Salipiger abyssi: one gene and its partner. The protein of the gene in region 1 interacts with the protein of each later gene in a pairwise test. Links are inferred from orthologs where the notes say so. Each region holds a gene or a part of one and is shown on either strand. Other genes may lie near its edges.

Region 1 (7,889 bases):
GCGCCGGTAACCAGAACCGGCCCCCGGCCGGGGGTGAGCCCGTGATCTTCCAGCGCCATCACCGCCAGCATGGCGGTGAACCCCGCCGTGCCCACCGCCATCGCCTGCCTCGTGTCGAGCCCCTCGGGCAGCGGCACCAGCCAGTCGGCCCGGACCCGCGCCTTCTGGGCGTAGCCGCCCCAATGAGCCTCGCCCACACGCCAGCCGGTCAGCACCACCTTGTCGCCCGGCGCATAGCGCGGATCCTGCGAGCTTTCGACGGTGCCGGCAAAGTCGATCCCCGGCACATGCGGATAGTTCCGCACCAGCCCGCCGCCCGGCCCGATACAGAGCCCGTCCTTGTAGTTCAGCGTCGAATACTCGACCGCGACCGTCACCTCGCCCTCGGGCAGATCCTCCAGCCCGATCTCCGTTACCGAAGCCGAGGTCTTGCCGCTCTCGGCATCCTTTTCCACCATCAGCGCCTTGAACATCCGATCCTCCTCTCGCCACGGGACATGCCCGCATGGCTTTCATCTTTCTCCAAATACCTCCGGGGGAAGGCACGCATGTGCCGAGGGGGCAGCGCCCCCAAACCCCGCCGGAGGGCCGTCGCTCAGAGCCAGGGGCCCTCTTCCGGCATGAAGGCCAGATCGCTGGTCCAGCCCGTGCCGCCCGCCGCCGTCACCATGGCATGCACCTGGCCGCGGTGATGGGTCTGGTGATTGAACATATGCGCCACGCAGAGCCCCAGCGGCTTGACCTGCTCGCGCCCGGTGGCGCCGGAATACCAGCGCAGATCGCCCTTGAGATCGAGCGCCCCCAGTTCCTCCGCCCACAGGATCAGGCGCGAATCCACGCGGAACCGCTCGGCGCTCCAGACCGACAGGGTCGGCGTCATCTCGGTGCTTTGAGGAATCCCGCCCTCCGGCGCCGGCCATCCGGCAAAGCGGCTCATCCAGATCCGGTCGCCCCAGAGCAGATGGTTCACCGTGGCGAAGATCGTGCCGAAAAATGCCCCGCGCTCGGCGCGCAGCTCGGCCTCGGGCAAGGCTTCGAGCGCGTCCTTCATCTGACGGTTCTGCCAGGCGTTGTAGCGCGCCAGGCTCAGCGCAAGATCAGGGCTCAGCATCGTTTCCGGCTCCGGTGGTTCGGCGGCACCGCGCCGCGCGGCGCAGGACATCCAATTCCCTGTCACTGAAACGGAAACCCCATCGCTCTGCAAGCGTCCCGGCCCCGGGCACATCTCGGCGGAGCACGCGCGCCGCTTTGTGCGCCAGCCCCCGGTCCGCCGCGCGGGCGCGCCTGTCACGCGCTCCCGGCCCGCAGCCGCCGCGCGACGCGGCGCAGCAGGGCGTTGACGATCACCTTATGCGCAAAGCCGACCGGCAGCATATAGGCCCGTCCGAAGAGATTATGCGTCACCACCGACGAGGTGACCGTCAGGCGCGCGCCGCTCGTGGTGATCGTGGTCATCACGTCGAGATGCCGGTCGCGCTCGGTCAGTACCAACGCCTCATCAGAGACATGTTCGACCAGAAAGAAATCCAGCCGGTCCCCCACCTGCACGGTCTGCGCCTGCCGGCCGGAAAACCCGCCGATCCGCTTCACGCCGAACCGCGCGGAGATCGCATCGCGCAGCGCAAAGGCCGTCCGCATCACCGGCAGTGGCTCCGCGACCATAAGGTTCCACGCCTCGAGCGCGGTGAGCGGATGCGGCAGCGCCAGCACACGCGTGTCATGATAGTCGAGCTCCTCGGGCGGCCGCAGCAGATGGGTGTCCCCGTGCAGGATCATGGTCTTTCCTTCCCTCGCCACAGCGCGCGCAAGGCCCGCGCCAGACGCTAGCCGGGGCCGCCCGGCGGCGACATGCGACACACTGCCCGACGTAGCGGCATCGGCGCGGGATTACGCATTATTGGGTATTCACAGCCGATCACGGCTCCGTTAGCGTCCGAACACTGGCAGGCCCCGGCCCGCCACGCGCCCTTGGGAGGGGGTGCTCATCAGGGAGGAGACCACAATGAAAACGACCCTCGCGGCGGCCCTTGCCGCCTCGTTCGCCATGTCGGGCGCCGCCTCGGCACAGGAGCTGTTCGAAATGACCAGCGGCTATGCGAACAACCTGCCGATCCTTGGCACCGCATCCGTCAATTTCGTCGAAAAGATCAACTCGATCTCCACCGAGGTGGAATTCGAGCATTTCAACCCCGGCGAACTGGTGCCGGCGCTGGAGATGCTGGATGCCACCTCGAACGGGTCCGTCGATGCGGCCTATTCGACCTCCGGCTACTGGCAGGGCAAGATGAACGCCGCCGGCCTCTTCGCCGCCGTGCCCTTCGGCCCCGAGCCGGGCGAGATGCTGGCCTGGATGCTCTACGATGACGGCATGAAGTACTTCCAGCAGATGTACGACGACAACGGCTACAACGTGAAGGTCATCCTCTGCGGCATGTACGCGCCCGAGACCTCCGGCTGGTTCAAGAAAGAGATCAACTCGATGGACGATCTCAAGGGGCTCAACATGCGCTTTTTCGGGCTCGGCGCCGAGGTCATGGCAAAGCTGGGCGTCTCGACCTCGCTGCTGGCGGGGGGCGACATCTTCCCGGCGTTGGAGCGCGGCGCCATCGACGCGACCGAATTCTCGATGCCGCTGGTCGATGCCAATCTCGGCTTCTACAACATCGCGAAATACAACTACTTCCCCGGCTGGCACCAGCCCTCGACCATGTTCGAGCTGCTGATCAACAAGGACCGCTGGGAGGATCTCGACGAGGTCGCGCAGAACCAGATCGAGATCGCCTGCATGGCCAACCTCGCCGACAACTTCGCCGAGGGCGAGGCCAAGAACTTCCCGGCGATGAAGGAAAACGTCGAGGAACACGGCGTGCAGATCAAGAACTGGAACGAAGAGCAGCTTCAGCAGTTCGAGCGTGCCTGGCTGGAGGTGGCCGACGAGCTGGCGGCGGAGGATGAGTTCTTTGCCGAGGTCTGGGCCGACCTTCAGGAATTCCGCGAGGGCTACAAGCTCTGGGGCAACAATATCTACCTGCCGCGCCCCTATCTCTCGGTCGCCGGGCAGTAAGCCGCAGCGATTCTGACACCGGCCGGGGCGGCGCATCCGCCCCGGTTTCTTGACTTGCGCGAGGGAGGCAGGCGCGATGGCCGAGCAACACGAGGTCGTGGCCGCGATCTCCGATCCGGGAGAGATCGGGCGGAACGAGCAGAATCGCGGCGACCGGGCCGTCATCCAGATCTCCAATCTGGCCGCCTGGCTGTTTCCGGTCCTGATGGTGGCGATCTGCGCGCAGGTGGTGTTGCGCCAGGCCGGGCACAATCAGGCCTGGCTCGACGATCTGCAATGGTGGCTCTACGGCGCCGCCGTGCTGATGGGGATCGGTTACGCGGTCACCACCAACAGCCATGTGCGGGTGGATATCTTCTACGACAATTTCGCGCAGCGAAAACGCATCGCCACCGATATCTTTGCGCTGGTCTGGCTGTTTTTGCCCTTCATCATCCTGTGCTGGGACGTGACGCTCGATTACGCGCTGACCTCGATCCGCGCCGATGAGGGGTCGGACAGCCCCAACGGCCTGCACAATCTCTGGATACTCAAGAGCTTCATGAATGTGAGCTTCGTCTTCATCGCCGTGGCGGTCTGGTCGGTCTATCTGCGGCTGCTGTCGAAACTCACCCGCCCCGCGCTCTGGAAGCAGATGCTTTTCGCTTTCCCTTCCGTGGCTTACGCGATCAACCTCGCGTTCTACTACAGCCTCTTCGGTATCCTTTACGCCACCCGCGACCCGGAGATGAGCGCCCGCGATGTCAGCCGCCTGCCGGTCTTTGGCGCGCTCGAATTCGGCCAGCAGGAGATGCGCTGGACGGTGCTTGTCGCACTGCTCCTGACCGTCGCCGCGATCCTCATCGCGCGGCTTTTCGCCCGCAGGGAGGCCTGAGATGGAGTGGCTCACGATCAACGAGATCGCCGTCGCGGCGATGTTCGCAACCTTCATCTGGCTGCTCTTTCGCGGCGTTCCGGTGGCCTTTGCGCTGGTCGGCGTCAGCCTGATCTTTGTGCTGGTGGCCGAGATCGCGCTCGACCCCTATCGCAATGTCTTCAAGGGCATCATCGAGTTCGACCGCACCGGCATCGACTACCGCAAGTTGCAGGCGCTCTCGGGCCGGATCTTTGGCAACACGATCAAGAACCCGGTGCTCGTGGCGCTGCCGATGTTCATCTATATGGGGCTGATGCTGGATCAGTCCGGCGTGGCGCAGCGCATGATGCATGCGATGCAAAAGCTCTTTGGCAGCCTGCGCGGCGGGCTGTCGCTGACCGTCATGCTGATCGGCATCATCCTCGCCGCCTCCACCGGTGTCATCGGCGCCTCGGTCACGCTGCTCGGCGTCATGGCCCTGCCCGCGATGATGGCGCAGAACTATTCCAAGCCCATCGCCACCGGCACCATCGCCAGCGCCGGCACGCTGGGCATTCTCATCCCGCCCTCGATCATGCTGGTGATCATGTCGGATCAGCTGGCGATCTCGCTGGGCGATCTTTTCATGGGAGCGCTGTTTCCCGGGCTGATCCTGGGGGCGCTCTATATCGTCTTTATCGTGATCTACGGGATCATCTCGCCCGACGCGATGCCGGCGCCGGAACGCACCGAACGTGTCGGCTGGGCGGAGGTCCGCGAGGTGCTGGTGGCGGTGGTGCCGCCGATGTTCCTCATCCTGCTGGTGCTCGGCTCGATCTTTGTCGGGCTCGCGACACCGACCGAGGCCTCGGGGCTGGGCGCCATGGGTGCGACGCTGCTGGCGGTCTTTGCCCGCAAGCTGAACTGGAAGGTGTTCCGCGAGGTGGCACGGTCGACGCTGAACACCTCCGGCTACATCGTCGGGATCTTTCTGGCGGCGAATTTCTTCGCCTATGTGCTGCGGCGCTATGGCGGCGACGAGATCGTGCAGACACTGGTGCTCTCGGCCTTCGACAACCCCTATCTGACGGTGACCTTCATCCTGCTCATCGTGTTCTGTCTGGGCTTCCTGCTCGACTGGATCGAGATCACCATCATCATCATGCCGCTGATGCTGCCGATCATTCAGGGGCTGGAGCTGGCGGTGCCGGGCTTCGATCAGGTGCGCGACCCGCAGGTGGTGTGGTTCGCCATTCTGGTGGCGGTGACCTTGCAGACCTCGTTCCTGACACCGCCGGTGGGGTTCGCGCTGTTCTACCTCAAGGGCGTCTGCCCGCCGGGCGTGTCGCTGGCACATATCTATCGCGGGATCATCCCCTTTGTGCTGTTGCAGCTTCTGGGACTGTTCATCGTCTTCGAATTCCCGGCGCTGACAACCTGGCTGCCATCGGTGGCCTATGGGGACTGAGTGACTCGCGTGTGTGGCACCGGTGCGGTGGGCAGATTGCCCACCCTACGAACGGTGCCCGAGCGCGGAACAAGCCCGAAGGGCGCCGCGCCATCGCCGGCCCGTTCGGGCGGGCTGGCGATTTTGTGACGTTAGCGCCGCCTGTTGAGGTCATTCGGATTTGGCCAGGATAAATCGAGAGGGTCAAAGCGCGGCTCGCAAACCCACGGGCCGGCGATAGCGCGGCGCGTTCACACCCCGTAGGGTGGGCAATCTGCCCACCGCACCCGTCGCTCACCCAGCCAACCCTCGCAGCACCCCCGGCAGCGCCTCGGGCAGATCCTCGGCGATGAGCCCCGGCCCGAAGGCCAGCGCCGCCTCCACATGCAGCCAGGCGCCGGAACAAGCCGCCTGGAACGGCGACAGCCCGCGCGCCATCAGCCCGGCGATGAGCCCGGCGAGCACGTCGCCCGCCCCTGCCGTGGCCAGCCAGGGCGCCGACCGCGCCCCCACCGCCGCATGCACCGAGACGCGCCCGTCCGGCGCCGCGATCACCGTGTCGGGCCCCTTGAGCAGCACCGTACAGCCCGCCTGCCGCGCCGCCTCGCGCGCCGCATCGACGCGGGAAAATGCCGGGCCGCTCTCGGGCCGCGCGGCGAGCTGCTCCGCCAGATCCGGAAAGAGCCGCGCGAACTCGCCGCCATGCGGGGTCAGAACGCAGCCCTCGTGCAGCATGTCGAACAGCTCGTCGGGATCTCCGGCAAAGGCCGAGAGCGCATCGGCGTCGAGCAGCACCGCGCGGCCCGCCTCCAGCGCCACCGGCACCAGATCGCGCGCCCGGTCCTGCCCCAGCCCCGGCCCGAGGCAGAGCGCGTTGAGCCGCGCATCCCCAAGCAGCGCGGCGAGATCCTCGGCCTCCTCCACCCGGCGCAGCATCAGCGCGGTGATCTGTGCCGCCACCTCCATCTGCGCCGCCCCCGGCGCGCCCAGCGTCACCAGCCCGGCCCCCACCCGCAGCGCCGCGCGCGCCGCCAGTCGCGCCGCCCCGGTGCGCCCGAAGCCGCCGCTCAGCACCAGCGCGTGGCCGTGGCTGTATTTGTGCCCGCCGCCCGCCTTGCCCAGCCCGTCGGGCGGCCCGACCAGAGTGGCGCGCTGCTCGCGCGCGGCGCGCGGCCGGCGCAGTGTTTCCAGTCCGATCGGCGCGACCACGACCTTGCCGCACAGCGCCGGCCCCTCGGCCAGCACATGACCCAGCTTTCGGGCGTGAAAAGTGACCGTCAGATCGGCGCGGATCTCTTCGAGCTCCTGCGGCGGCCGGGCGCTGCGCAGACGCCGTCCCGAATCCGCGCAGAGCCCGCTCGGCAGATCGACCGCGACCACCCGCACCGCCGGATACGCCCCCCGGCGCTGATCCCGCGGCAGCCGCCATTCCGAGATCTGCGTAGCCCACCCCACGGCGTTGAACGCCTCTACGGGGCGCGTCAGACCGGTGCCGAACAGCGCGTCGATCAAAACCGTCTGCTCGCGACACAGTTCGGGATCGAGCCAGAACGCCTCCGGGCCGTCGTCCTCGTATCTTTGAACCGTCCCGATCTCGCGCCAGCGCTCGTAATTCGTCCGCGCATCGGGCGGCAGACGCCCGGGATCGCCGTAAAGATAGACCTCGACCTCCCAGCCGCGCTCTGCCAGAAGTCGCGCGATCACAAAGCCGTCGCCGCCGTTATTGCCCGGCCCGCAGAGCACCAGCGCGCGCTGCGCTGCGGCTTCAAGCTCCGGCCATTCCTGCATAATCGCCGCCACGACCCCGGCGCCGGCGCGCTCCATCAGCTCCAGCCCGCTGACCTCTCCCGAGGCCATCGCCGCCGTCTCGATTGCCCGCATCTGCGCCGCCGTCAGAAGCTCTGCCATGCCCGTTTCCCCGTGTTTTCATTTTGCCCGCCGAAATGGCGGATTGCACAAAATTTATGCGGGATGTAGGAATCCCCCTATGCACCCCCTGCCCCGGTAGCCTATCCGATTGTGGGCGCCGAACAGAAGTGATCTGGCAGGGTCCGACACGGGATTACGAGGAGACAGGGACCATGAAAAAGGTCGAGGCGATCATCAAGCCGTTCAAGCTCGACGAAGTGAAAGAAGCACTTCAGGATGCGGGCATCCAGGGTCTTTCGGTCCTCGAAGTGAAGGGCTTCGGCCGCCAGAAGGGCCATACCGAGCTCTATCGCGGCGCCGAATACGTGGTCGACTTCCTGCCCAAGGTGAAGATCGAGGTGGTTCTGGACGACGATCAGGTCGACGCCGCCATCGAAGCCATCATCTCGGCCGCCAAGACCGACAAGATCGGCGACGGCAAGATCTTCGTCAGCCCCGTGGAACAGGCCATCCGGATCCGCACCGGCGAATCCGGCTCGGACGCGCTCTGAGCGGCCGCACCCAACCAACCGGACCCAAAAAAGTATCACGTCACAGAAAGGGAAGAAGGGAATGAGCATTAAGGACGTTCTCGAATTGATGAAGAACGAGGAGGTCGCCTATGTCGACATCCG
Region 2 (2,747 bases), 3.2 Mb from region 1 along the record:
GAAGGCGACCAGCTCGGGCAGGCGCGACATGGTGCCGTCCTCGTTCATGATCTCGCAGATCACGCCCGCGGGGTTGAGCCCGGCGAGGCGCGAGACGTCGACCGCCGCCTCGGTATGGCCGGCGCGCACCAGCACGCCGCCGGATTTGGCGCGCAGCGGAAAGACATGGCCGGGGGTCGCGATATCCTGCGCGCCCTTGGCGGCGTCGATGGCCACGGCCACGGTCTTGGCGCGGTCGGCGGCGGAGATGCCGGTGGTGACCCCCTCGCGCGCCTCGATCGAGATGGTGAAGGCGGTCTCGTGGCGCGAGGAATTGTTGGTGGACATGAGCTGGAGGCCGAGCTGGTCGCAGCGCTCCGCCGTCATCGAGAGGCAGATCAGCCCGCGCCCGTGAGTGGCCATGAAATTGATTGCGTCGGGGGTCGCCCATTGCGCGGGGATCACCAGATCGCCCTCGTTCTCGCGGTCTTCATGATCGACCAGGATGAACATGCGCCCGTTGCGGGCATCCTCGATGATCTCCTCGACCGAGGAAATCGCATCCGTCCAGTCCGTCTCGACGGGCCCCGGGGTTTCGTAATCGGCCATCTCGCGCCTCCTGTATCGTTCCTGCCAGATAAGAGAAACCGGCGGAAATGGCTAGGGCGGTTTTGAGTCGGGCCGCTTTGCGCGTGGCGGTGACCACGGCTTTTGGAGTATTTGGAGAAAGATGAAGGGCCGGGGTCAGTCGAAGATGTCGTCGAGCAGGTCAAAAAGCCCCTTGGCGGCTTTCCTGCCGAAGGATTTCTTCTTTTTTGTCTTGGCCTTCCGCGGCGCCTTGTGGCGCTTTTTCGGGTTTTCGCGAAAGGCCGAAGGGCGGTGGCGCGGGGCGTCGCGTTCGACCCGCTCGGGGCGGAGCTGTTTCAGCTCGTGCAGCGGCGCGCCACAGGAGGCGCAGACCAGCTCGTGCCGCCCGGCATCGAGGATCAGCGCGGCGCGGGTGCCGCAATAGGAACAGGTGGCGATCTTGGTGGTCGGCATGGGATCCGATATGGGCCGGCGCGGGGCAGGCTGCAAGCGCCGGTCGGGAAGATCAGGCGAGGTTACGGGCGCGCTGCATAGAGCGCTGATTTACGGGCGCGCTGCATAGAGCGCGACCGCCGCCGCGTTCGAGACATTGAGCGAGCCGAACCCCCCGGCGAAGTCGATGCGCACCAGCCGGTCCACGGTGTCTTTCGTCTTTTCCCGAAGACCCGGACCTTCGGCCCCCAGCACCAGCGCCACGGCGCGGTCGCGCAGCCCGTCGAGCGCCTCTTCGATGGTGCCTTCGGCCTCGCCGTCGAGCCCGAGCACCAGATAGCCCATCTCCTGAAGCGCGTGGATCGTATCGGCGAGGTTGCGTTCGCGCAGATAGGGCTGGCGTTCGAGCGCGCCGCTTGCGGTCTTGGCCAGCGCCCCGGTTTCGGGCGCCGAATGGTGCAACGTGCCGATCACCGCCTGCGCGCCGAACACCTCCGCGGAGCGCAGGATGGCGCCGACGTTATGCGGATCGGTCACCCGGTCGAGCAGCACCAGCCGGGGCGGGCGGGTGCCGTCGCCGAGCGCCACATCGGCGAGTCGCCCCCAGTCGAGCGGTTTGACCTCCAATGCCGCCCCCTGATGCACCGATTGCGGATCGAGCGGCGCCTGGAACTTGCGCGGGTCGTGGATCTCGGGGGCGATGCCTGCCGCTTCGATGGCGTCGGCGAGTTTTATCTGCGCGTTGGGCGTCACGATCAGGCGCAGCTTCTCGCGGCGCGGATTCACCAGCGCGTCGCGCACCGCGTGCAGACCGAAGAGCCAGACGGTTTCCGCGGAGCGGGCCTTTTTCGCCTGCTCCTTTTCCACCACCCATTTCGGTTTTTTCGCCATGACACGCCCCTTTTCCTGCGGTGCCGTTCCCTTGCCTCTCTGCTGTCCGCATCGCAAGGGATTTTCCTGTTGACGATGGTTTTGGTCGACTGTAATCAGCCCACCACGCCGGGTCACCGGCGGGAAAGTGGGCGACAGGCCGCAAGGTGTGGCAGGGGACTGTAACTCCCTCGCGGAGACGCACGCTTGGTTCGATTCCAAGGTCGCCCACCACTTTCCCTCTGACATTCAATCTGGAAATCAAACACGTCACCGACCGCGCCCCTGGTGCCGGGGCAGCGCTGCACGCGTGATGGCGCCCGGTGGGGTGCGCTAAAAACTGCCGGATTTGCCGGAAGGGCGCCGGCCGGTGAGCGGAAGCGGCGCCGCTTGCTGTGCCGTTATGCGGCGATTGGCGCCAGCTCCGGGATCTGGTCGCCGCTGAAGGCGATATCGTCCCAGGTTACCGTGGCCCCGTCCAGAGTGATCACCACATCGCGGGCGGAGTCCGTTTCGCTTTCGTAACGCAGGATCACCTCCGAGCCGGCATTGCCCTCGGCATCGGCAGTATATTCGATTCGCGCATTGGAAAGCGTAAAGCCGTCATCCAGCGGATCGCCGTCGATCAGGAGCATATCGACACCCGGCTCGAAATCGGCGATCCGCGTGACGTCGAGCAGCAGCGTGCCATCCTCCTGAAGAACATTGTCGATAAAATAATCTGGTATCTCGCTTTCGCTCAACATGCCCTCATTGACAGTTGCCTGGAACGTGTCGCTCCCGGCACCGCCAAAGATGTCGTTGACCGTATTGGCGTAGGTTCCGTCGAACGTACCGGTTTCGGGATCGCCGCCGGTGATCGCATTTTCCTCGATGAC

What was found.
Region 2: the proteins of Ga0080574_RS20745 (region 1) and rlmB interact in binary tests that used the Escherichia coli proteins (3 or more experiments, as listed by UniProt). The link is inferred for Salipiger abyssi from one-to-one orthologs.

The regions. Positions count from the first base shown.
Region 1 is NZ_CP015093.1:3,527,779-3,535,667, reverse strand. Bases 4,948-7,889 are described here. They hold Ga0080574_RS20745 (NAD(P)H-hydrate dehydratase), read right to left. Parts: upstream 7,255-7,889; coding sequence 5,641-7,254; downstream 4,948-5,640. Other genes in these bases: glnA (type I glutamate--ammonia ligase), read left to right, coding at 7,828-7,889; Ga0080574_RS20740 (P-II family nitrogen regulator), read left to right, coding at 7,428-7,766; Ga0080574_RS20750 (TRAP transporter large permease), read left to right, coding at 4,948-5,367. In the rest of the region: acuI (acryloyl-CoA reductase), read right to left, coding at 1-473; Ga0080574_RS20770 (DinB family protein), read right to left, coding at 596-1,111; Ga0080574_RS20765 (DUF2867 domain-containing protein), read right to left, coding at 1,288-1,776; Ga0080574_RS20760 (TRAP transporter substrate-binding protein), read left to right, coding at 2,003-3,064; Ga0080574_RS20755 (TRAP transporter small permease subunit), read left to right, coding at 3,141-3,938; more of Ga0080574_RS20750, read left to right, coding at 3,940-4,947. UniProt on the Escherichia coli protein: Bifunctional enzyme that catalyzes the epimerization of the S- and R-forms of NAD(P)HX and the dehydration of the S-form of NAD(P)HX at the expense of ADP, which is converted to AMP.
Region 2 is NZ_CP015093.1:288,763-291,509, reverse strand. It holds rlmB (23S rRNA (guanosine(2251)-2'-O)-methyltransferase RlmB), read right to left. Parts: upstream 1,891-2,747; coding sequence 1,111-1,890; downstream 1-1,110. Other genes in the region: Ga0080574_RS05005 (calcium-binding protein), read right to left, coding at 2,271-2,747; Ga0080574_RS05015 (hypothetical protein), read right to left, coding at 724-1,020; ribB (3,4-dihydroxy-2-butanone-4-phosphate synthase), read right to left, coding at 1-588. UniProt on the Escherichia coli protein: Specifically methylates the ribose of guanosine 2251 in 23S rRNA.